Regions from separate parts of the Glycocaulis alkaliphilus genome, predicted to be linked through region 1. Evidence: predicted binding sites of a transcription regulator. Region 1 holds the regulator's gene; each other region holds the start of a gene.
What was found. Region 1 encodes LexA, which represses DNA repair genes until DNA is damaged. Its sites were predicted from a motif close to ATGTTCCNCTTGTGTTCC; they were not measured.
Positions count from the first base shown of each region.

Region 2: gcvT (glycine cleavage system aminomethyltransferase GcvT) is a predicted target of LexA. The motif match lies at 5,450-5,467, and genes of this name have one in related genera.
Region 3: rdgB (RdgB/HAM1 family non-canonical purine NTP pyrophosphatase) is a predicted target of LexA. The motif match lies at 2,726-2,743, and genes of this name have one in related genera.

Region 1 covers NZ_CP018911.1:1,813,432-1,821,341, reverse strand. The annotation lists gene gltX (glutamate--tRNA ligase) at 1-236, opposite strand, end outside; gene X907_RS08670 (ComEC/Rec2 family competence protein) at 292-2,448, shown strand; gene lexA (transcriptional repressor LexA) at 2,476-3,147, opposite strand; gene trpC (indole-3-glycerol phosphate synthase TrpC) at 3,245-4,039, opposite strand; gene trpD (anthranilate phosphoribosyltransferase) at 4,052-5,068, opposite strand; gene X907_RS08650 (anthranilate synthase component II) at 5,065-5,655, opposite strand; gene X907_RS08645 (divergent polysaccharide deacetylase family protein) at 5,749-6,657, shown strand; gene trpE (anthranilate synthase component I) at 6,654-7,910, opposite strand, start outside.
Region 2 covers NZ_CP018911.1:1,203,613-1,211,522, reverse strand. The annotation lists gene X907_RS05790 (acyltransferase family protein) at 1-98, shown strand, start outside; gene gcvPB (aminomethyl-transferring glycine dehydrogenase subunit GcvPB) at 101-1,681, opposite strand; gene gcvPA (aminomethyl-transferring glycine dehydrogenase subunit GcvPA) at 1,684-3,030, opposite strand; gene X907_RS05775 (FMN-binding negative transcriptional regulator) at 3,030-3,674, opposite strand; gene gcvH (glycine cleavage system protein GcvH) at 3,691-4,056, opposite strand; gene gcvT (glycine cleavage system aminomethyltransferase GcvT) at 4,086-5,195, opposite strand; glycine riboswitch at 5,261-5,376, opposite strand; glycine riboswitch at 5,377-5,467, opposite strand; gene X907_RS05760 (aminotransferase class V-fold PLP-dependent enzyme) at 5,553-6,839, opposite strand; gene X907_RS05755 (TonB-dependent receptor plug domain-containing protein) at 6,915-7,910, opposite strand, start outside.
Region 3 covers NZ_CP018911.1:116,639-124,548, forward strand. The annotation lists gene X907_RS00585 (penicillin-binding protein activator) at 1-855, shown strand, start outside; gene hemW (radical SAM family heme chaperone HemW) at 875-2,020, opposite strand; gene rdgB (RdgB/HAM1 family non-canonical purine NTP pyrophosphatase) at 2,017-2,640, opposite strand; gene X907_RS00600 (DUF2975 domain-containing protein) at 3,051-3,611, shown strand; gene X907_RS00605 (helix-turn-helix domain-containing protein) at 3,624-3,860, shown strand; gene X907_RS00610 (LolA family protein) at 3,865-4,614, opposite strand; gene X907_RS00615 (DUF2244 domain-containing protein) at 4,805-5,383, shown strand; gene X907_RS00620 (bifunctional helix-turn-helix domain-containing protein/methylated-DNA--[protein]-cysteine S-methyltransferase) at 5,407-6,276, shown strand; gene X907_RS00625 (hypothetical protein) at 6,287-6,925, shown strand; gene X907_RS00630 (VOC family protein) at 6,961-7,425, shown strand; gene X907_RS00635 (alpha/beta hydrolase) at 7,468-7,910, shown strand, end outside.

The sequences.
Region 1 (7,910 bases):
CCGGCCAGAATCGCGTCTACAGCCTCGGTCGTGGAGCGTTCACGGTCGGTATCTTCGATGCGAAGCTTGAACTGGCCGCCTGCCTGGCGCGCAAAAAGATAGTTGAACAAGGCCGTGCGCGCCCCTCCAATATGGAGGAAGCCGGTGGGTGAAGGCGCGAAACGCGTGATGATGTCTGATCTGTTTTGCACGTGCGAGATGTTGCTGCGCTGCGAAGGGAGCGGGATGATTAGCATGTTAGCGCGGTAAAGAGATAGTCTCACCGCTGAAGTGACAACACAGGGTGGCTGCATGCGCCGCTACATCCAGGCGGTCTGGACATCAATCCAGCGGGGGCGCAGCCCGGTTTCGGGCGCCGAGCGCGCGGCACTGAGCCGTCTTTTGCAGCCTGTATTGCCATCAAGAGCTGTCCGGCCGTCCGATCTGATCTTGTGGGCGCCGCTGGCCGCGGGGCTGGGTGCGGCAGTCTATCTTTCGGTTCCGGCAGAGCCTGGCAGCGTGCTGATCCCGGTTTTCTGGCTTGCCGCTTTTGCCTGCGTTCTGGCCGTCCCGCTTTTCACCGCCAAGCCGTCCCTGATGGCAGCGATCGTGCTGAGCGCCTGTGCGCTGGCCGGGCATGCCCATGTTCAGGGCAGGACGCTCTCGCTTGCGCCGCCCGTGATCGAGGTCAGTGACCGAGCCCGCACGGTTACAGGCTGGGTGGAGCGCATCGAACGCAGAGGCCGGTCGGGGCGCGTGCTGCTGCGCGTACAGACGCTGGAGCGCGCCGATGTGGCGCCGTTCCGGGTGCGCTTGCGGATCAACACCGAAACCCTGACCCCCGGCGACGGCATACGTATCAATGCTGTCCTGTCCCATCCGCGTGGGCCTGCGGCGGCGGGTGGCTATGACGGTGCGCGGGCGGCCTGGTATCAGCGGGTGGCGCTTGCCGGCTTTTCCATCTCACAGCCTCAGCCGGAAGAGATTGCCGGCGATGAGAGCGAGCGGGCATTTCTGGGATGGCGCTGGCGGCTGGCGCAGCGCATTTCCGATGCTGCCGGGCCGAACTCCGGACCGGTCATTGCCGCGCTGCTGACCGGGGAGCGCTCAGGCGTTACCGAGGCCCATGCGGAGGCGCTCAGGCTATCCGGGCTTGGCCATTTGCTGGCCATATCGGGGATGCATATGGCATTGCTGGCGGGCGGTATCTATTTCGCGGCGCGCTGGCTCATCGCCTCGATTGAGCCCTTCGCCCGCGCGCATGACCCGCGAAAGCCTGCCGCGCTGATCGCACTGCTCGCCGCCCTTGGCTATCTGCTGCTGTCTGGCGGGGCGATCTCCACCCAGCGTGCCTTCGTCATGGCTGCGGTCATGTTCACGGCGATATTGATAGGGCGAAGAGCGGTGTCGTTTCAGTCGCTTGCTCTGGCCGCACTCATCATCATCGCATTCAGCCCGCAAAGCGTGATCGAGCCGGGTTTCCAGATGAGCTTCGCCGCCACCGCCGCGCTGATCGCCGTCTATGAAGCCTGGCAGAGATGGCGGATGACACGCGATATGGCCGACTATGGCTGGTTTGCGCGGGTACAGGCCGCGTTTACAGGCCTTGCCGTTACCAGCCTGGTGGCGGGCAGCGCGACCGGGCTTTTTGCCGCCTTCCACTTCCAGCGCATGGCAGCCTACGGGTTTGGCGCAAACCTTCTGGCCATGCCGGTCTTCAGCTTCTGGGTCATGCCGGCGGGTGTCGTGGGGCTATTGCTGGCTCCCTTCGGGCTGGAAGGGCTGCCGCTCCTGGTGAGCGCGGCGGGCATGGACATCGTTCTTGCCATCGCCACGTGGACATCCTCGCTGCCCGGCGCGGCCATGCCGGCGCTGGCACCGGGCGGGATCGTGCTTGGCCTTTATGCGACCGGGTTTGCCCTGGCGACGCTGGGGCGCGGGCTGGTGCGAGTGGCGGGTGTCCCTTTTGCTGCCGGGGCGCTTGGCCTGTGGGCACTGCAATCGCCGCCCGACATGATGATCACCTCGTCGGGCGTACTCGTTTCGCGCAGCCTTTCAGCTGAGTCCGGTGAACCTGGAGACTGGCAGGTCAGCGACCGCCGCCGGGGCCGGTTCGAGACAGGCGTTCTCCTGCAGCGCGCAGGAACAGGGCTAAGCGCCGCGCCGCGCGGGGATTACGCGTGCGATCCGCTGGGCTGCCTTGTCGTCACGGCCGAGGGGCTGCGCGTAGCGGTCAGCGAGCATCCCGCCTCGCTGGAGGAAGACTGCGTACGCGCAGACCTGGTGGTCGCGCGCGGCACGGTAAGCGCCTGGCAGAAGCGCCGCTGCGCGGTGCCTGTTCTCGATGATGCGGCGCGGGCAGAGCTGGGCAGTGCCGAGTTCTGGGTCAGAGATGGCCGCATAATCCGCCTGCGCGGCGCCAATGATGGCAGTGCGGCCCGTGTCTGGGGGCGGGAGCGGGGCAGCTGACTGTCCGCCGCCGCCCGGACTCCCGGATCAGTGATAGCGGCGGATCAGCCCCACCAGACGACCCTGAACCTGCACCCGGTCGGGCCCGAAAATACGGGTCTCATAGGCCGGGTTGGCCGCTTCAAGAGCAATCGACCCGCCCTTGCGGCGGATGCGCTTGAGCGTGGCTTCCTCATTATCCACCAGCGCAACGACAATCTCGCCATTATTGGCCGTGTCTCCGCGCCGGATAATGACGTAATCGCCATCCAGAATACCGGCCTCGATCATGGAATCGCCCTCGACCTCGAGCGCGAAATGTTCACCCGACGAGACCATTTGGGACGGCACGCCGAAACGCTCGGTTTCGTGCTGGATGGCTTCGATGGGCACACCAGCCGCGATCTTGCCCAGAAGCGGCACATCCACCGAATCCGTCTCGACTTCACGGCGGGCAAAATTGCCGCTGACGACATTATCTGCGGCGCTTGCGCGCGGTGCGGAGGCATCCGGGAGCTTGAGCACTTCGAGCGCCCGGGCCCGGTGGGCCAGACGCCGAATGAAGCCACGCTCCTCCAGCGCGCTGACGAGGCGGTGAACACCGGACTTTGAAGCCAGCTGAAGCGCTTCCTTCATCTCGTCAAAGGACGGGGAAACGCCGTCTTCAGAGAGGCGCTTGTGAATGAAGAGCAGAAGCTCGTGTTGTTTGCGGGTCAGCATGAGGGGTCTGATCTCCAGGCGCAGCGGGAACAAAGCCAGAAAGGCCATGTTTTGTTCTATGCCTGTTCCGGCGGCTGGTCAAGCGGAATACGGGGTCTCACGCGAACTTCATCAGGTCTTTCACCGCTGACGTTACATCATTCTGGCGCATGAGGCTTTCGCCGACCAGAAGCGCTTTGGCGCCGGACTTACGCACCCGCTCAGCGTCATCGAAGGAGAAAATGCCGCTCTCGGCGACGAGAAAGCGGTCCTCGGGGACATGCGCGCTGAGCGCCTCGAACGTATCGAGCGTCACATCGAAGGTGCGCAGATTGCGGTTATTGATACCAATGAGCGGCGAGGGCAGGGCGAGGGCCCGGTCCAGCTCCGCCCGGTCATGCACCTCGATAAGGGCATCCATGTCCCAGCGTGCAGCCTCGGCCACCAGATCGGCGGCCAGCGTGTCGTCCACGGCTGCCATGATGACCAGAATGCAGTCTGCGCCCAGAGCGCGGGCCTCTACGACCTGCCAGGGGTCATAGAGGAAGTCCTTGCGCAATACGGGCAGGGAGACGGCGGCGCGCGCCTCGACAAGATGGCTGTCGGCTCCTTCAAAGCTTTCCGTGTCAGTGAGGATGGAGAGGCAGGCTGCGCCCCCGTCCTCATAGGCGCGGGCGAGCGCGGGAGGGTCAAAGTCGGCGCGGATCAGGCCTTTGGAGGGGCTTGCCTTCTTGATCTCCGCAATCAGCGCCAGTCCGTCGGCGGCTTGCCGGGTTTGCAGCTGCCTGAAAAAACCGCGCACAGGTGAGGCAGCGCGCGCCTTTGCGCAGATGTCGGCATAGCTGAGAGCTGCCTTGCGGCGCGCGGTCTCCGCGCGCTTGTAGATGCCAATACGCTCCAGCGTGTCGCTCATCGCGGGCGCTCCTCAGGTGTTTGTAATATGTACAAGCTTATTGAGCGTTCCGGCGGCCCGCCCGTCATCAATGGCGGCTGCTGCCAGCGCCACGCCGTCTTTCAGGCCATCAGCCTTGCCCGCAAGCACCAGTGCCGCGCTGGCATTGAACAGGACAATGTCGCGGTATGCGCCACGCTCGCCGTCCAGCAGGCGGTGCAGCGCGGCGGCATTCTCGGCCGGTTCCCCGCCCTTGAGATCATCAAGGCTCGCGCGGGGCAATCCGGCATCTTCAGGCGTGACGGTGAACTCGCGCACGCTGCCATCGGCCTCCAGGCTGGCGATATGGGTGGCGCCGGTTGTGGTGATCTCATCCAGACCGTCTTCGCCGTGGACGATCCACGCACGCTCGGCGCCCAGATCGCGCAAGGCCTCGGCCATGGGCACAAGCCAGCGCTGGTCGAACACACCCAGAAGCTGGCGGCGTGTGCCCGCAGGGTTTGATAGCGGACCCAGCAGGTTGAACACGGTGCGCACCCCCAGCGTCTTGCGGGCAGGGGCCACGTGGCGCACGGCGCCGTGATGGGCCTGGGCGAACAGGAAGGCGACACCGGCCTCGTCCAGCGCCCGTTCGATCTGTTCAGGCGTTGCCATCAGGTTCACACCCGATGAATCGAGCACTTCGGCAGAGCCGGATTTCGACGAGGCAGCCTTGTTGCCGTGCTTGGCAACCACGGCGCCCGCAGCAGCAGCCACCAGCGCGGCGGCGGTGGAGATGTTCCATGTGCCCCGGGCGTCGCCGCCGGTTCCGCATGTATCAATGGCATTGGCGGGAGCTTTCACCGTGTTCATCCGCGCGCGCATGGCGCGCGCTCCGGTGGCCAGCACGCCCGGATCCTCGCCAATCGCGGCCAGTCCAATAAGAAAGCCGCCAATCTCGGCCAGATCCGCTTCGCCATCCATCAGCGCATCAAAAGCCGCCTCCAGCGCCTCTGGCGCAGGCAGTTTCCCGCCTGCAAGGGCGGAGATGGCCGGGCGCATCTGGCTCATGCGGCGGCCTTGCCGGACTGGCGGGGGATTTCAGCCAGAAAATTCTTCAAAAGGGCATGGCCGTGCTCGGAGGCAATCGATTCGGGGTGGAACTGGACGCCATGTACAGGGCGGGAACGGTGCCGGAGGCCCATGATCTCGCCATCGGCGGTGCGGGCGTTGACGACCAGCTCGCTGCCCTCGGGCAGGTCGACGGCGAGCGAGTGGTAGCGCGTCGCCTCAAACGGTGAGGGCAGGCCGGCAAACACGCCCGTAGCGTCATGCGTGATCGGGCTGGTCTTGCCGTGCATGATCTCGCGTGCCTGAACCACCTTGCCGCCATAGACCTGTCCCATCGCCTGATGACCGAGGCAGACGCCGAGGACCGGCAGGCCGGCCGGCGCCTGTCGCAGCACGTCCAGACAGATGCCAGCGCGGTCAGGGTCGCACGGGCCGGGTGACAGGACGATGGCTTCTGCGCCGAGGCCCAGCGCCTCAGCCGCGCTCATGGCATCGTTGCGGATCACGCGGGTCTGCGCGCCGAGCTCCTGGAAATAATGGACCAGGTTGAAGGTGAAGCTGTCGTAATTGTCGATGATGAGCAGCATGCCCGATAGGTCCATATTGCGGCGCGGCAGAGGCAATCTAGTCGGGCATTGAGGAGCCGCCAATGTTTGCGACTCACCTTATGCATCATTTTCATGTCCTCGCCCGCAACCAGCGTCATCCATATGGCCAGCGCAGCCGCCGCGGCGATGCTGCTGCTTGCCGGTCTGGCGTTTCAGCTGGGCAGCCGTGAGGCGGCAGAGGAGGGCGCGCTCCAGGCTGTTTCGCCGGGAGAAGCCGCGCCAGTTCTGGAAAGCCTCCCGGTTGTGGCCGATGCTGCCATGCCTGTTCTGCCTGAAGAAACATTCGTCATGTCCGGCGTGCGGCCCATGCTGGCGGTCATCATTGATGACATAGGGCCGGAGGTGGCGGTGGCCGATGCGCTCGTAGCGTCTGGCCTGCCCCTGACACTCTCCATCCTGCCCTTTGCTGACGCCGCGCCGGACATTGCGCATGCAGCTTCTGCTGCCGGGCTGGAAGTATTCCTGCATCTGCCGATGGAGCCTGTCGGCCTTGCTGATCCCGGACCCAATGCGCTGATCCGCGCGCACGACATTGCAGAGATCGCCCGCCGGACAGGGTGGGCGTTGTCGCGCGTTCCGGGCGCTACCGGCTTCAATAACCATATGGGCAGCGCCATGACAACGGACCGGGCAGCCATGGCACGCGTGTTTGCCGCGCTGGAAGGCTCTGGCCTGATCTTTGTCGATTCCCTCACCCATCAGCGCAGCGTTGCTGCCGCGGTCGCTACAGGGGCCGGACTTACGGCTCTGCGCCGGGATGTCTTTCTGGACCATGTGCGCACGCCTCAGGCGATTGACGCGGCGATTGGCGAGGCGCTTGACCGCGCTGTTGCGACCGGGTCTGCCATTGCCATCGGTCATCCGCATGCCATGACGCTGGCCGCCCTTGAAGGACTGGCAGAGCGCGCCGAGGCGGCAGGGGTGGAGCTCGTCACGGTTTCGCGCCTTGCCGAAGCGCGTGGCAGGCATCAGGCCAGCTAAGCGAAACGCCATGCCTCTTCTGCTGCGCGGAACAGGGCCTTGGCCTTGTTCACGGTTTCCATGCGCTCGGCCTCGGGGTCGGAATCCAGAACGATGCCCGCGCCTGCCTGCACATGCATGACGCCGTCCTTGATGATGGCTGTTCTCAGCGCGATGCAGGTATCCATGCCACCGCCGGCGCCGAAATAGCCGACAGCTCCTGCATAAATGCCCCGCCGGTGCGGCTCCAGCTCGTCAATGATCTCCATGGCGCGCACTTTGGGTGCGCCCGAGACCGTGCCTGCCGGGAAGCCGGCGAACAGGGCCGATATGGCATCCTCGCCATCGTTCAGCTCGCCTTCGACATTGGAGACGATATGCATGACGTGGCTATAGCGCTCGACGATCTCGCGCTCGGTGACGCGCACACTGCCCGGCCTGGCGACCCGGCCGACATCGTTGCGCCCCAGGTCCAGAAGCATGAGGTGCTCGGCGCGCTCCTTGGGATCGGCCAGCAACTCGGCTTCGTTGGCGTTGTCCTCGTCGGGCGTTGCGCCGCGTGTCCGCGTGCCTGCAATCGGGCGGACGGTGACCACGCCGTTGCGCAGGCGGACGAGGATTTCCGGGCTGGAACCTGCAATCGCGAAACCGTCCAGATCGAAGAAGAAGAGGAAGGGCGAGGGGTTGGTCCGGCGAAGCGAGCGGTAAAGCGCAAACGGAGGCGCCGTGAAGGGCGTTGAAAAGCGCTGGCTGGCCACGATCTGGAAGGCATCACCAGCACGGATATAGTTGCGGGCCTTGTCCACATTCGCGTGGAACGCCCCTGACGCCATATTGCTTTGCGGTTCGGGGGCCGGCTCACAAGCGGCTTGACGGCGCTGGACGGGAGAAGCGGTGTCCAGCCGCTCAAAAACCGCGCCTATGCGCCGTGCGGCGGCCTCTACGGCCTCACGGGCGGAAATGCCTGGCGAGAGGCGGGCAGGGGCGGCGGCCAGAATTTCCTGACGTACTGCATCGAAAACCACCACTACCCGTGGCCGGATCAGAAATCCGTCCGGGGTTCCAAGCGGGTCGGACGGCGCATTTGCCGGCAGGTTTTCGATCTCCCGGATCATGTCATAGCCGAGATAACCGAAAAGACCTGCCGCTATCGGTGCCAGCTCACCGGGCACATGCAGGGCAGACTCTGCGATGAGGCGCTTGAGCGATTCCAGCGGCTGGCCGTCTTCAGCAAAATGTTCCGGCACGTCGTCAAAGCCTTCGGCCTTCGCGAC
Region 2 (7,910 bases), 610 kb from region 1:
ACCGCCTGTTTGAGGGGCCGCACAGGCCAAGGCGTGCGCCCGCGGCCCACGAGGATCCGGCTGTCCAGGCAGGACAGACCGGATCCAGGGATGGCTGAGCCTATTCGGCCGCTTGCGGCTGGTCTTCGCTCTCCTGCCACACCAGCACCGGATTGCGGGCCGCGCGTGTCTCGTCGAGGCGCTTTACGGGCGCATGCACCGGGGCGGAGACAAACCGCGCCGTATCGCCGGATTTGGCCGCCTCTGCGAGGCCCTCCAGCACGTCGCAGAACCGGTCGAGGCCGGACTTGCTCTCCGTCTCGGTCGGCTCGATCAGCATCGCGCCATGCACCACCAGCGGGAAGTACATGGTCATCGGGTGATAGCCCTCATCGATCATGGCTTTCGCAAAGTCGAGCGTGGTGACGCCGGTGTCTTTCAGGAAGCGGTCGTCAAACAGCGCTTCGTGCATGCAGGTGCCCTCAAAGGCGGGCGTCATCACGTGCTTAAGGCGCGCCAGCACGTAGTTGGCGTTGAGCACGGAGTCCTCGGCCACCTGGCGCAGCCCGTCAGAGCCGTGGCTCATCATGTAGGAGAGCGCGCGGGTGAACATGCCCATCTGGCCGTGGAAGGCGACCATGCGGCCGAAGGGCTCGGCACCGTCGGCGCGGGCCTCCGCCTCATGCTCGACCATATGCCAGGTCTCGCCCTTCTTCACCACGTAAGGCACCGGCGCAAACGGCGCGAGCGCCTCGGAGAACACGGTCGGGCCAGAGCCGGGACCACCGCCGCCATGGGGCGTGGAGAAGGTCTTGTGCAGATTGATGTGCATGGCGTCGATGCCGAGATCGCCGGGGCGCACGCGTCCGACAATGGCGTTGAAGTTCGCACCGTCGCAGTAGAAATACCCGCCCGCCTCGTGGATCAGGTCGGCGATTTCCTTGATGTCACGCTCAAACAGCCCGCACGTATTGGGGTTGGTGAGCATGATGCCGGCAACATCATCGCCCAGCTTCGCCTTGAACGCTTCCATGTCGACGCGGCCATCGGCATTGGCCGGGATTTCATCACAATAGAAGCCGCATTGCACCGCCGTTGCCGGGTTGGTGCCGTGCGCGCTTTCAGGCACCAGCACGCGGCGGCGGCCGGTCTCGCCGCGCGCATCCAGCGCGGCGCGGATAGCCATCATGCCGCACAGCTCGCCATGGGCACCGGCTTTCGGGCTCATCGCCACGCACGGCGTATTGGTCAGCGTCATCAGCCAGTGGGCCAGCTCGCCAATCAGCTCCAGCGCGCCCTGCACCGTCGATTGCGGCTGCAGCGGGTGGACATCGCCAAAGCCCGGCAGGCGCGCCATCTTCTCGTTCAGGCGCGGATTATGCTTCATCGTGCAGGAACCGAGCGGATAAATGCCCAGATCGATCGCGTAATTCTTGCGGCTGAGGCGCACATAATGGCGCATCGCCTCCGGCTCGGAGAGGCCGGGAAGGCCGATCTCGCTTTTGCGCTCCAGCCCGCCAAGGCGCGTTTTCGTGCCTTTAAGCTCCGGAAAATCGACGCCGGTCAGATCCGTGCGCCCGCGCTCGAAGATCAGCGGTTCGGCTTGGTCGAGGCCGCGGCTGCCAGAGATGGTGTCGGCATAACCGCCCGTGGCGGCATTTTCGTTCGGACGGGTGGGACGTCCCTGCTGGTTCATGGCCATGGTTAGAGCACCTCTTTGAGGGCGGACGCGAAGAGCGCAATGTCGGCATCGGTGTTGGTTTCGGTCGCGGCGATGATGAGCCGGTCATCCAGCCCGCCATCGGGCCAGAGGCGGCTGGCCGGAACGCCTGCCAGCACGCCCTTGGCGATCAGGCTTTCGGTGACTTCAGCGGCATTTTTCGGCAGCTTCACCGTAAACTCGTTGAAGAAGGCGCCGGTCTCGACCGTCACGCCCGGCACGGCAGAGAGCGCATCAGCCAGCTCCACCGCCCGCTCGTGATTGAGGGCGGCAAGGTGTTTGAGACCCTTCTCCCCCAGCAGCGTCATGTGGATGGTAAAGGCGAGCGCCATCAGCCCGGAATTGGTACAGATGTTGGAGGTGGCCCGGTCGCGGCGGATATGCTGCTCGCGCGTGGAGAGGGTGAGCACATAGCCGCGCCGTCCGTCGGCATCGATGGTTTCACCCGCCAGACGGCCCGGCATGTTGCGGATGAAGCTCTTGTCATTGCGGCAGGCGAAAAGCCCCACATAAGGTCCGCCAAACTGCAGGCCGACACCGATGGACTGGCCCTCGCCGACCACAATGTCCGCGCCCATCGCGCCGGGGCTTTCGATCAGGCCAAGCGATACAATCTCGGTAAATACAGCGATCAGCAGCGCGCCCTTGGCATGGGCCGCTTCGGCAATCGGACGCAGATCATGGATGCCGCCAAACACGTCCGGGTTCTGCACCACGACGCAGGCGGTTTCCTCGTCGATCTGGCTAATGACATCATCGAGGCCGCCCGGCACCGGCGCTTCTGCGGCGACGTCGATATTCATGTAGCGCGCGAGCGTGCGCGTCGCCTCGGCATAGTGCGGATGCAGATTGCCGGAGAGCACCGCGCGCGAGCGCTTGGTCACCCGGGCCGCCATCAGCACCGCCTCCGCGCACGCCGTCGAGCCGTCATACATGGAGGCATTGGCGATATCCATGCCGGTCAGGCGCGCCACTTGCGTCTGGAACTCGAACAGGGTCTGCAGCGTGCCCTGGCTGATTTCCGGCTGGTAAGGCGTGTAGGCGGTGAGGAATTCCGAACGCTGGATCAGATGATCCACGCTGGCCGGGATGTGGTGCTTGTAGGCCCCTGCCCCGACGAAGAAGGCCGTGTCGCTGGCGGCGATATTCTTCTTCGCCATGGCCGCAAAGGCGCGCTCCACCTCCAGCTCGGTCGCCCGGCGGGGCAGGTCTACCGGGCCATCGAGACGCGCGGCCTGCGGCACATCGGCAAACAGCGCATCGACCGAGCTGACGCCAATGACGCCAAGCATTTCGGTGCGGTCTTCAGGGGTAAGCGGCAGATAGCGCATCAACCTCGCTCCAACTCTCTCATCAGGCCCGCCGTCTGACGGGCATCGGGTTCAGGTTCGGCGTCCAGAAACGCCAGAACCCCGTCAAAATCCGTCCCAGCCTTGTTCTGGCTGAGCTTCTTCACCGCCGTCACGCTGCTCACCGCCAGCCGAAGGCCGGTAATCCCGCGCAGCAGCGCATCGACATAGTCCTGCGGCACGTCCGACACCGCCCACGGCTCGGCCCGTCCATCCTCGAACCGGCCCGTCAGCGCCTCCAGCAGCGCCCGCAGCTCGGCCGCGCCATCAAAGGCCGTCAGGCGTCCATGGGCCTCGGCGGCCACATAGTTCCAGGTCGGCACCGCCCGGCCATGGTCGGCCTTGGACGGATAGGCCGACGCGCTGACATAGGCATGCGGCCCGGCAAAAAGCGCGACAGCCTCCGCCCCCTCGCCCACCGCCTGCCAGACCGGATTGGCGCGGGACACATGGCCGAGCAGCGCGGTTACACGCCCCTCGCGATCCCGCTCCAGCACGACCGGCGTGCGTGCCGTCACCAGCCCGTCCGCTCCGCTCACCACGAACGTGGCAAACGGATAGGCCGCCATCACCGCCTCGGCCTCGGCCCGGTCCGTTACGGCAAAGTGGCGAGGCGGATAGACCATCAGCGCAGAAACGTCCCTAGCCGATGTGCTTGGCGTAGGCGGCTTCGTCCATCAGGCCATCCAGCTCGCCCTTGTCGGCGATTTTCAGCTTCACGAACCAGCCACCGCCTTGCGGCTCGTCATTGACGATCTGGGGCGCGTCTTCGATGCCGTCATTGATCTCGATGACCTCGCCAGAAACCGGCGCGTACACCTCGGCAGCGGTTTTCACCGAGTCCACCACGGCGATCTCGTCACCCTTCTTGAAGCTCTTGCCCACATCAGGCAGCTCCACGCTGATGACATCGCCCAGCTGTTCGGTTGCGTACTGGGTGATGCCGATAAAGGCGACATCGCCCTCAAGGCGGACCCATTCATGGTCTGTGGTGAAGCGTGTGGTCATGGTGATAACTCCCCGTAAAAAATGAAAAATCAGCCCCGGTAGAAGCGGTGCGGCGTGAAGGGCAGGCTGGCGACCTCGGCAGCGCGCGCCTTGCCGCGCACCATCAGCTCCAGCGCCGTGCCGGGCTTGGCAAGGTCTGCGCGGACATAGCCCATGGCGACCGGCGCGCCAAAGCTGGGACCGAATCCGCCAGAGGTGACGATGCCGACGACTTCGCCATTATGGACAATCTCGGCGCCTTCGCGCGCGGGTGATTTGTCATGCGGCTTGATACCAACGCGCTTTTGCGCCGGTCCGTCCGCGATCTGCTTGAGGATTTTGGCCGCGCCCGGAAAGTCCGCGCGCTCGCGGCGCACTTTGGCGATGGCCCAGGTGAGCGCTGCTTCGGCCGGCGTGCGGCCCTCATCCATGTCGTGGCCATAAAGGCAAAGCCCGGCTTCCAGGCGCAGGCTGTCGCGCGCGCCAAGGCCGATGGGCTTCACGCGCTCATCAGACAGCAGCAGGCGCGCGATTCTCTCGGCCTTGTCTGCCGGAATGGAGATTTCAAACCCGTCCTCGCCGGTATAGCCAGAGCGCGAGGCGTAGATCTCCACCCCGTCCAGCGTGAACACGCCGCATTGCATGAAGACAAGCTTTGCCGCCTCCGGCACCAGGCCGGTGAACACAGCCGCCGCTGCGGGGCCCTGAAGGGCCAGCAGAGCGCGATCCGACAGTTCGGCAAGGGTCGCCCGCCCGGCAAAGCCAGCGCGCATATGGGCGAAATCCTTGCCCTTTGTGCCAGCATTGACGACAGCGAAAATGCCGCCATCCGCGCCGAAGGGCCGCGAGACCATAAGGTCGTCCATGATCCCGCCCTCGGCGTTCAGGAGGAGGGTGTATTTCTGCTCGCCAGCGCCGAGCACCGAGAGGTCTGCCGTAATCAGCGCTTCCAGCGCGGCTTCGTCGCCGGTGATGTGCGCCTGACCCATGTGGGAGACGTCAAACAGGCCAGCCAGTTCGCGCGTGTGCAGATGCTCGGCCATGATGCCTGCCGGGTATTGCACCGGCATGGCGTAGCCAGCGAACTCGACCATGCGAGCGCCAAGCTCGACATGCAAATCGTAAAGCGGGGTTTTCAAGAGGTCTGCTGTGTCGGCCATGGGTCACGAAATCCTGAACGCGGGTTTGCAATCACTGCCGTACGCGAATTGCCTCGCGTGGCAGCCCTGCCCCCGCTGTCTCGTGACCTGAGAGATTCCCGCGGCAACGGGGCTGACCCCACGTGCCGCTTGCTCCTTCGGTGGGATCCTGCCCGAAGGCAAAATCCTCTTTCCAGCGTCGGCGGTCCCAGCGGTCCTGCGGCCTGAGCGTTTCCGGGGCGGTTGCGCCTTCGGCGCCGGCATCTTCGGCCGGTCTCTCCCGCTTGGGTGCCTTATGTCGAACAGGTCTCCCCGCTCGACGCGCAAACTAGTCCGGCGCGCGCGTGAGTCAATCGGGAGAAACGTCAGGCCAACGGGTCACGAATGTACGATCCTGCGCAGCGCCGCTACCAGCGCGCCGATTTCATGGTCTTGCGTGAAGACAGCCGGTGTCACCCGCACGCAGGCGCCGCTGGCAAGGCCGTCGCGCATGACGGTGAAGATGCCGAACTCTTCGGCCAGACGCGCGGCCAGCGCCGCATTGTCTTCGACGCTCGTTTGTCCGCGCAGCCGGAAAGAGGTGATCCCTGCGTGGAGGGCGGGGTCAGCCGGCGTGAGCACATCAATTGCGGGATGATCGCGCAGCGCTTCGGCCCAGGCACTGCGCAGATGGCGCAGGCGGGCTGCCTTGCGCGCCGGCCCCAGCCGGTCATGGATGGCCAGTGCATGGGGTACGGCAAGCAGGGCGGCGAGATTGACCGTGCCGGTATGGACACGCGCGCGTATACCCTGCGGTGCCGGGTCGGCGGCATTCATATAGGGATCGATATCGCCAATGCGCTCCCGGCGGATATAGATGGCACCGACACCCAGCGGGGCGCCGATCCATTTGTGCAGGTTGAGACCGATGAAATCGGCACCCAGCGTGTTCACATCGAAATCCACCTGACCGAAGGCATGGGCGGAATCCACGAGCACATCCGCGCCATGATCGCGTGCCAGTTCAACCAGCTCACGCACCGGCAGGAGAAGCCCGGTCCGGTGGCTGACATGGGTGACAAGCACCAGCCGGATATGCGGGTTCGCTTCCAGAGCCGCAGCATAGGCATCCAGAACGGATTGGCGGCTGGCCGGTTCGGGCAGCGTGATCGTATGCACCCGCGCGCCGCGCCGCCGCGACAGCCAGCCCATGGCGGTCTGCATGGAGGGATAGTCCAGATCGGCAAACAATACACCGTCGCCATCGCGCAGGCGGTTATATCCCGAGATCAGTGCCTGCATGGCCTCGGTGGCGTTGCGGGTGAAAACGATTTCGTCCTCGCCAGCGCCCAGCGCCGCCGCCGTCTGCTGCAGGACGGCCCGTGCGTCCGCGCCAAACCGGGTGCGCGCATAGATGGCCGTGCGCGCATTGACCTCTTCCAGCGCCGCCTTGTGGGCGTCCAGAACGGGCCGGGCCATCATGCCCCAATTGCCGTGTTCGAGATGAATCATCTCGCTGGTGACGTCATAAAGCCCGCGCACTGCCTGCCAGAAGCTCTCATCGCGGGCAGCCTCTGCCGGATCTGGCGCGGTGGCGGGCAGGTCGTTCAGCGAGCGTGCGAGGGAAGGGGCTGCGCTCAGCATGGGGATGGCGCCAAGAATGGACCGGCGGGTAAAAACGTCCATGACACGGGCTCCTTTGAGGACAGCGAAGGGCGGCACGCATGTGCCGCCCCCGCGCATACATCCGTCTGAAATGGCCTAGAAGGCCGCAGAAACACGGAAATACCACTTCCCGCCATCGGTGTCGTAGGGCGCATTGCGCGAGTATATCAGACCGCGATTGGCCTGATTGCGCGATTCGTCCGGGTAGGTGTCGAACACGTTTTCGGCACCCGCGCGGATGCGCACATTGTCGGTCAGCTGGAATGATGCCGCGACATCGACCAGCGTTATCGGGCTGAAGTCCTGGAACAGAACGTCCGCGCTGTCATCAATGTCGGTCCATTGTCCGTAGTGACGTGCCCGCGCCACCACGCCCCAGCGTCCGCGGGTATAGTCTGCCGTGAACACGGCATTGTGCTGGGGCAGGCCTTCCTCGAACAGGCGGCGGGATACATCGTTGAACACGCCGGCAATCGCTTCGCGCGTCACCGTGGTTTCGTTCCAGTTATAGGCCAGCGTCAGGTTGAGATCGCCCGCCAGCGCCTGACCGGCCCAGTTCAGGACGAAATCGACGCCGCGCGTGCGGGTATCAAACACGTTCTGGAAGAAGGAGGCGTTGCTGACGCTTTCGCCGCCCGGAATGCCGAGTGCGACCAGCTGGGCGCGCTCTGCGTCGGTCAGCTGGAAGCCGCCGCGCGTCGAGAAGCGGTCCTCCACGTCGATCTGGTAGAGATCAAGCGTCGCGGTGAACCCCAGATCGTTGCGGAAGACGACGCCCACCGAGCGGTTTTCCGAGGTTTCCGGCGTGAGCGGCAGGATAACCTGGCCGCCGGGGCGTGCATTGATGATGTCGGCCACCGGACCGGTCGGGTTGAAACGCCCATTGGTGACGAGGTTGAGGGTCACCGAGTTCAGGCCCTGGCTGGTCCGTTCAGACTCCAGCTGGCCCGGCGTGGGCGCACGAAAGCCCGTCGACCATGTGCCCCGCACCGCCAGATTGCCGGTAAACGCAAAGCGGCCTGACAGCTTGTAATCGGTAGTAGAGCCGAAATCGGAATAGTCTTCATAGCGGATGGCGCCGCCGACGGTCAG
Region 3 (7,910 bases), 1.3 Mb from region 1:
GTGCCGGTGATGTCGTTCTCCACCGATACCAGTGTCGCCGGGGGCGGAGTATACCTGCTCAGCTTCCCGCCCGAGGAAGAAGTGCGCCGCGTGGTCTCCTACACGGCCTCGCTTGGCGCCAGCCGGTTTGCGATTGTCGCTCCGGCCACGCCTTACGGCCAGCTGGTCAGCGAGGCCTATCGCCGGGCCGCATCCGATATGGGCGGGACGGTGACGGCCGAGGAGGTCTATTCGGGCGGCGTGGAGTCCATGAGCCAGGCTGCACGGCGCCTCGCCCGGGCCGGCATTGGCCGGCTGGAGGTGGGCCGGGCCCTCGCCATGACGGGCGAGGACTGGCGTCCCACCGATAGCGGCGCCTTCCAGGTAGTCATGCTCCCGGCGGGCGGCGATGATTTGCGCATGCTCGCGCCATCCATGCTGTTTGCCGACATTGACCCCCTGCTGGTGAAGTTTGTCGGCACCGGCCTGTGGCGTAATCCCGATACGGCGCGCGAGCCCGCACTGGCCAATGGCTGGTTTGCCGGTCCGGACGCCGAGATGCGCGCGCGGTTTGAGTCCGCCTATGAGAATGCGTTTGGCGAGGCCCCGTCGCGGCTGGCCGGCCTTGGCTATGATGCCGCATCCCTTGCCGCCCTGATGGCGGCCAATATGGGCCGTATCGACCGCTCGGTCATTGAAGATCCAAACGGCTTCCTGGGCGTGGACGGCCTGTTCCGCATGCGCGCAGATGGCACGGTTGAACGCGGGCTCGCCCTCTACACTATCCGCAATGGGCGTTTTGAGGTGCTTGACCCGGCTCCGGAACGCTTTGGCTCTGATGGCCTCGTTGTCGATGTGGAGCCGGGCGAATCCTGATCAGGCGCCTGGCTCCTGTTCAGGGCGCCAGCAGGTTGGCCACCCGGTCGGCATAGAGCCGCCCCTGCGTCGTCAGGCGCACGCCTGACGCGTCCATGGCAATAAGCCCGTCAGCCAGCAGGGATGCGGCGGCCTCCTCATCGACATCGTGCCCGGTCAGGGACTTCAGGCGCGTCCGGTCCAGACCTTCCGCGATACGCAGCCCCATCAGCACGCGCTCCTGCGCCTCTTCCAGCGCGCTTAAATGCTCAAGTTCAGAGAGGGGCTGCTGGCTGGCGGCGATATAGTCTGCAGGGCGCATCGGCGCGGCATGGACAATGCGCCCCCCTCCCGCGTGTGAGCCGATGCGGCCATGCGCGCCGGGGCCGATGCCGATCCAGTCCCCGCCTGTCCAGTAAAGCCGGTTATGGCGCGAGCGGTGGGCGTCCGCGCGCGCATGATTGGAAATCTCGTACGCCTCCAGCCCCGCGGCGCGGGTAAGATCCTGCGTCGCCGTGAACATGTCAGCGGCGAGATCTTCAGGCGGCGGCACCAGCGTGCCGCGCTTTACCTGGCGCGCGAAGGCGGTGCCGTCCTCGATCGTCAGCTGATAGGCCGAGAGATGATCAATCCCCAGCGCCAGCACTGTGGACAGCTCGCCCTTCCAACCGTCAAGGCTCTGGTCCTCGCGCGCATAGATGAGATCGGCCGAGACGCGCGCCACCAGAGAACGGGCTATTTCCAGCGCCTCCAGCCCGGCGCGGGCATCATGATCGCGCCCCAGACGCGCCAGGGCGGCATCGTCCAGCGATTGCATGCCAACCGATAGCCGGTTGATCCCGGCGCTAACAATATCGGCCAGGCATGAGCGCTCGGCCGGATTGGCCTCCAGTCCGAGCTCTGCCTCCGGCGCCAGCCCCCACAAGGTTTCGGCCGTTTCCAGTATGCGGGCAATGTCGCGCGCCTCCATCAGGGAGGGCGTGCCGCCGCCAAAATGTATGCTGGCGAGCGTGCGCGGCCCGGTCACCGCGCGCCAGCGGGCCATGTCGGCGATCAGCGCATCGACGAGGGCCGCGCTATCGGCGCCTTTGGCCTTGTAGACATTGAAATCGCAATACGGGCAGATCCGCACGCAATAGGGCCAGTGAATATAAAGCCCAAGCGGAGCGGGCGCGTGGGTGCTCACGTGCCGAGCACCGCGTCTGTGAGCTTTCTGAAAGCGGCGGCGCGGTGGCTGAGGGCTTTTTTCTCCGCAGCGCCCATCTCGGCAAAGGTGCGGGTTTCGCCTCGGGCCACAAACACCGGATCATAGCCAAAGCCCTGATCCCCGCGCGGCGGCCAGACAAGATCACCCTTCACCTCGCCCTCGAAGACCAGCTCGGCCCCGTCCGGGTGGACCAGCGCCAGCACGCAGACAAAGCGCGCGGAGCGGTCCGTACTGCCAGAGGCGGCGAGTTTCGCCTCCACCGTCTCCATGGCGAGACGGAAATCCTTCTCCGGCCCGGCCCAGCGCGCGGAATATACGCCCGGCTCACCACCGAGCGCACTCACTTCCAGACCTGAATCATCGGCCAGCGCCACCGCTCCGGAGGCCTTTGCGGCGGTCCGCGCCTTCAAAAGCGCATTGCCCGAAAAAGTTTTTTCAGTCTCTTCCGGCTCCTCCAGGCCCATCTCGCCTGCCCCTTTGACGGTGATCGAGAAGGGCGCGACAAGATCGGCTATCTCCTTGATCTTGCCTGCATTATGGCTCGCCAGCACCCACAGCGGAGCGTCCCGGAACAGGCGGTTTTTGGTGACTACATCCATTTACGCATATCGCCTTTCGAAAAATTCATATCGTTTTTCGATATTTTTTTGTTGCAAAGCGATGAGTGCCTTGCTAGATGTGTTTTCGAGGCAAGCGGAACACCCCGCTGCCTCACGGCAGAAGCCCCGGCAAACAAAAGACCGGAGCAAAGGCCGAAGGTTGATCGATAACACTGGACCTCAAAGGAGACAAAGATGGTCAGGCTCGAAAACAACACCCGCAATTTTCCGTTTGCGGCTATCATGAATGTGGTTCTGGTCGCTGCGGTAGTAGCGGGCATGGCTGCGGCGCTGTCACCGATTGTCGCATAAGGCGGCGCCGTGAGGCAGCATGACGGCACCGGGTGCGTCTGACCTCTTCCCCCTTGGAGGCAGCATCGCGCCCGGTGTGACGTCGCAGAAGGGCAGGGATGCGTGCGCTAAGTCCGGGATTTCTGACATCCCTTCTGAAAATTTTCCTCGACGTGGCGATTATCGTGCTCTGGGGCCTTCTGGTCCTGGCCAGCCTCGTCACCCTCTCCTTGATGGCCTTTGGCATCTTCAGCCTCACCGGCATGGGCCCGGACCTGCCAGACGCCTTTGTCCGTTTCCTCCAACTTGATATCGTCATCGCGCTGCCGCTGGGTGTGGCCGCGATCATTGCGATTCTCTTCATTACCGACCGGCTGCGCCGCATCGTCATCACCCTTGTGCAGGGTGATCCCTTCGTGCCGGAAAATGCCGGCCATCTGCGCGCCATCGCTCTGGCCATCGCCATCTACCAGATCATCCGCTACGGCGCGCATGGCATTATCGCGCTGATCTTCACCGTGTTTGGCCGCCCGGTGGAAAGCGGGGTCAGCGTCCAGCCGGAGTTCGGCCTGAATGCCCTGAATATCGGCGCCTGGATCGCCGTTATCGCCCTTCTCGTCCTGTCAGAAGTGTTCCGTGAGGGAACGCGCCTGCGCGACGAGCAGAAGCTGACGATCTAGGGGGCGCGAGACATGGCAATCCGCGTCACCCTCGACCGTATGCTTCTCGAACGGCGCATGTCGCTGACAGAGCTGTGCGACCGTGTCGGCATCACCATGGCCAATCTCTCCATCCTGAAAACCGGCAAGGCCAAGGCCGTGCGCTTTTCCACGCTGGAAGCGCTGTGCCGCGAGCTCGATTGCCAGCCCGGCGATTTGCTGCAGTTTACCGACGAACCTGGCGAAGAGGATGACGACGGGACGGAGTAGCTACTTACCGCCGTCCCCTGCGCCGTGATGAGAACATGTCGTCATCCAGCACAAACAGGCGCGGATCGGCGCGCTGACCAAGGCGCACCTCATCGAGCGTCACCTGCGTGAGCGAGCCCATCCCGTCCACCGCATACCAGCCCAGAAGCGCCACCTCGCCCGCGGGCGCGGCCGGGTCATCGTCACCAAAGGCCAGCGTCACCCGGCCCTCGGCCTCGCCTTGCGGATCCTCCAGCGTCACATAGAGCTGATTGTCATAGCGGCCCACCTCCACAATCGCGCCGGAGGATTCCAGCTCCGAAGCAGGCGCCAGCAGCCAGCGCAGGGGCGTGGAGCGGATCGGCGCACGGTCAACCGTTTCCAGCGCGCTGTCGGCAATCGCCACCGTCGAGCCATCGGCCACGATCAGCAAAGGCGAGGGCGCATCATAGGCAAAGCGTACCCGTCCGGGGCGCGACAGGGCGATATCGCCATCACTGACGGAGCCATCAGGGTTCACCTGCCGGAAACGGGCCTGCAGGGTCTCAACGGCGGCAAAGATTTCCAGCGCGCGGGCGCGCTCCACTGCTTCGCCGCGGCCGGACTGCTCGACAGCCTCTGCCGGCGGCAGGGTTTCAACCTCCTGCGCCTCTTGCGCTTCCTGCACGATGACAAGGCCGGTATCGGCGTTCACATCGAACGCGGTGCTATTGGCGTCCGCCGTGCTCCAGCCGGTGGACAGCGCTGCAAGGGCGGTGGCAAGCGTGGTCAGCATTTTCAGGTCCCTTTCCTTCGTGCCGGGGACAATCACTATGACCCTATGGCTAAAGGCAAATTGCGGCCCATGAAAGGCGTTTGCGTTCATCTGCGCGACAGCAATTCGTAACGCGAAAAGCCCGGCAAAGTGTCATTCGCCGCACCCGCTGGCCTCGCCCGAAGCGCGCCTTTGCCCTATCTTGCGTGCCATGAAACGCCGCACGGCAATAGAGAACTGGCCGATCGAGGCCCATGGCCGTCCGCTGCGTCTGGACCATCTGGACGCGCGCGAGGACGTGCTTCTGGACGCCCACGTGCGGCCCAACCGTTCGCTCGGCAGCCCCGCTTTCATCGCGCTGATGGTGGCCATCGCCGTTATCAGCTTTACCGCAGGTCTGGCCTTTCTGCTGGCCGGGGCATGGCCGGTGCTGGGCTTTTTCGGGCTGGACGTGCTGATCGTCTGGCTCGCCTTCCGGCTCAATTATCGCGACGGGCGGCGTCTGGAGCGTATCCATATCACGCCAGATGCCATCCATGTCATGCGCCGCTGGCCGACAGGCTATGAGACGCTCTACCGCCTGCCCTCTGCCTGGACCCGGCTTGTCGTGGACCATGAGGACGATCCGGACGTGCAGCCGCGCCTGACCGCCATGGGCAAGCACGTGCTGGTCGGCTCGGTCCTCTCGCCGCGTGAACGGCGTGAGCTTGCGGGCGCGATTGGCGAAGCGCTTGCAAAGGCGCGCACCAGCCCGGTGGCTCTGGCGCAAGAAACGGGTGGCGCTGCTTAAGTGTCAGCGGCACTCTTGCTCCCATGACCGATCTTGCCAGCCCTTCAGAAACCGTGCCCGCCCTTGCCCTGCGCGCGAGCGATTATCCGCGCATCAATGCCGCGCTGGATTTCATCGGCGCCCACTGGGAGGAACAGCCCTCGCTGGAACGCATTGCGCAGGCTGCGGGGCTTTCCCCGCACCATTTCCAGCGCGTCTTCACCCGCTGGACCGGGGCGAGCCCGAAACGCATGATCGCCGCCCTTACCCATGCCAGCGCCCGCCGCCTGATGCGTGAAGGGGCAAGCGTGCTGGAAGCCGCGCTGGAAACCGGCCTTTCCGGGCCGTCGCGCCTGCATGATGTCTTCATCGCGGAAGAAGCCGTCACGCCCGGCAATGCCCGCAGCGCTGGTATCGGACTGGAATTTGCCATTGGCCATGCCCCGACGCCCTTTGGCACTGGCGTGTTTCTCATTGCTCCGCGAGGCCTCTCTGCGCTCGCCTTTGCCGATGCGGGCCGCGAGGCGGAGGCTGAAGCCGATCTGAGATCGCGCTTTCCAGCGGCGGATTTCACGGTCGATCACACGGCCGCCGATCATTATGCGCAAGCGATCTTCGGTGGGGGCGGCATACGGCCTGTCCCGCTCGTCCTCTACGGCACGCCCTGGCGGCGGCAGGTCTGGCGCGCCCTTCTGGCCATCCCGCCCGGCGAAACCACTTCCTACGGTGAGATTGCCCGCGATGTCCGCACCATGAAGGCGAGCCGAGCGGTGGGCGCAGCCGTCGGCGCCAACCCGGTCAGCTGGCTCATTCCCTGTCACCGCGTGCTGGCGAGCGACGGACGGCTCAATGGCTACCATTGGGGGCTGGAGCGTAAGCGCGCCATGCTCGCCTACGAGGCCGCAACGCGCTAGATAGCGTGGCATGTATGATCTCTCGCTCCAGCTTCTCCTTGCCGTTTTTGCGGTCTTCATCCTCACGTGTCTGGGCTATGGCCTGCTGCGCTTGAGGGCGCTGCGCGCTGACGCCGCCGAGGAATATGCCGACCGCACCGCCACCAAGCCCGCCACCGTGCGCGGTGTCAGCGAGGCCGAGTTCACCCGCCTCTATGTGAACAGCTTTGCGCCGCGCTGGGCTTTCTACCTCGCCGCCGGGTGCCTGATCGCCATTGTGCTCAGCCCGGTCGCGCTGACCCTTATCCCGGCCATTTATGACCAGATCTGGCGGGCCACAGGCGCGCATGACTGGGCAGGCCGTGGCGGTTATGTCTTCATGTTCACGGTGTTTTTCGGCGTTGTCGCCTTCGGCGCGCTGCCTGCCTTCGTGCTGGCCCGCCTGCATCACACCCGCGCGCCCGAACCCTTCACCCACGCGCTTGCCAGCGCGCGCGGCGAGCCCATCCCGGAGGAAACCGGCTGGCGCAGACGGCCCAAATGGGCCCGGAGGGTGCGGCCCGACACAGACGTGGACGCCGACGGGAGCAGCGATACCGGCCGCAAGGACACCGCCCCTGACTCTGCTGATGGCAGTGCAGGCGGTGGTGATGGCGGCGGCAGTGACTAACTCTCAGGCCTGACAGGCAGCAAGAGGAACTGGATATGCGATACCTCCACACCATGGTGCGCGTCAGCGATGTGGACGCGAGCCTGCGCTTTTACTGCGAGGGGCTGGGCTTGAAGGAAGTCCGCCGCATGGATAGCGAGAAGGGCCGGTTTACCCTGATCTTCCTGTGCTCGCCCGATGATATTGCCGCGGCTGGCGGGGTGCCGGAGAGCGGTCCGCTGCCTGCGGGTCTGCCTTGCATCGAGCTTACCCATAACTGGGATCCGGAAACCTATTCAGGCGGGCGCAATTTCGGCCATCTCGCCTACCGGGTGAAGGACATCTATGCGCTGTGCGCGCGCCTGCAGGGTATGGGCTATACGATCAACCGCCCGCCGCGCGACGGCCATATGGCTTTCGTGCGCTCACCGGATAATATCTCGGTCGAACTCCTGCAGGAGGGCGAAAGCCTGCCTGCCAAAGAGCCCTGGGCCAGCATGGAAAACACCGGAAGCTGGTAAGCTGCGCTTGCCCTTCGCCAACATTTTGTCTGGACAGGATTCATGATTCGACCCTTCAGCCTGGCAGCCCTTGGCCTTGCCGCTGCCTGTGCAGCCCAGCCTGCCACTCCGGCCTATGAGGGGTTTGCGCCCTGCGCGGATGCCGGTGACTATCCCACGCTCGCTGACAGCCTGTGCCGGGTGGAGAGCGTGCCGCTGCGCCCGCCGCACGAAGGTGATGAGAGCACGATAGAGCTCTTCGTCCGCCTCTTCCCCGAAAGGGATCTGCACGCGCGGCGCGGCGCAGTCTGGCTGATCGCGGGGGGTCCGGGAGAGACCGGTGCGTCCTTCTATCCCTTCCTCGACGAGTTCCGCAGCGCCTTCCCCGGCTATGATCTGGTGATCCCGGATCATCGCGGGACGGGCTATTCTGCCAAGCTCTGCCCGGATCAGGAATCGCCGCAAAGCGCCGATGGTATCGCGCTCGCCGGAGAGGAATGGGGTCC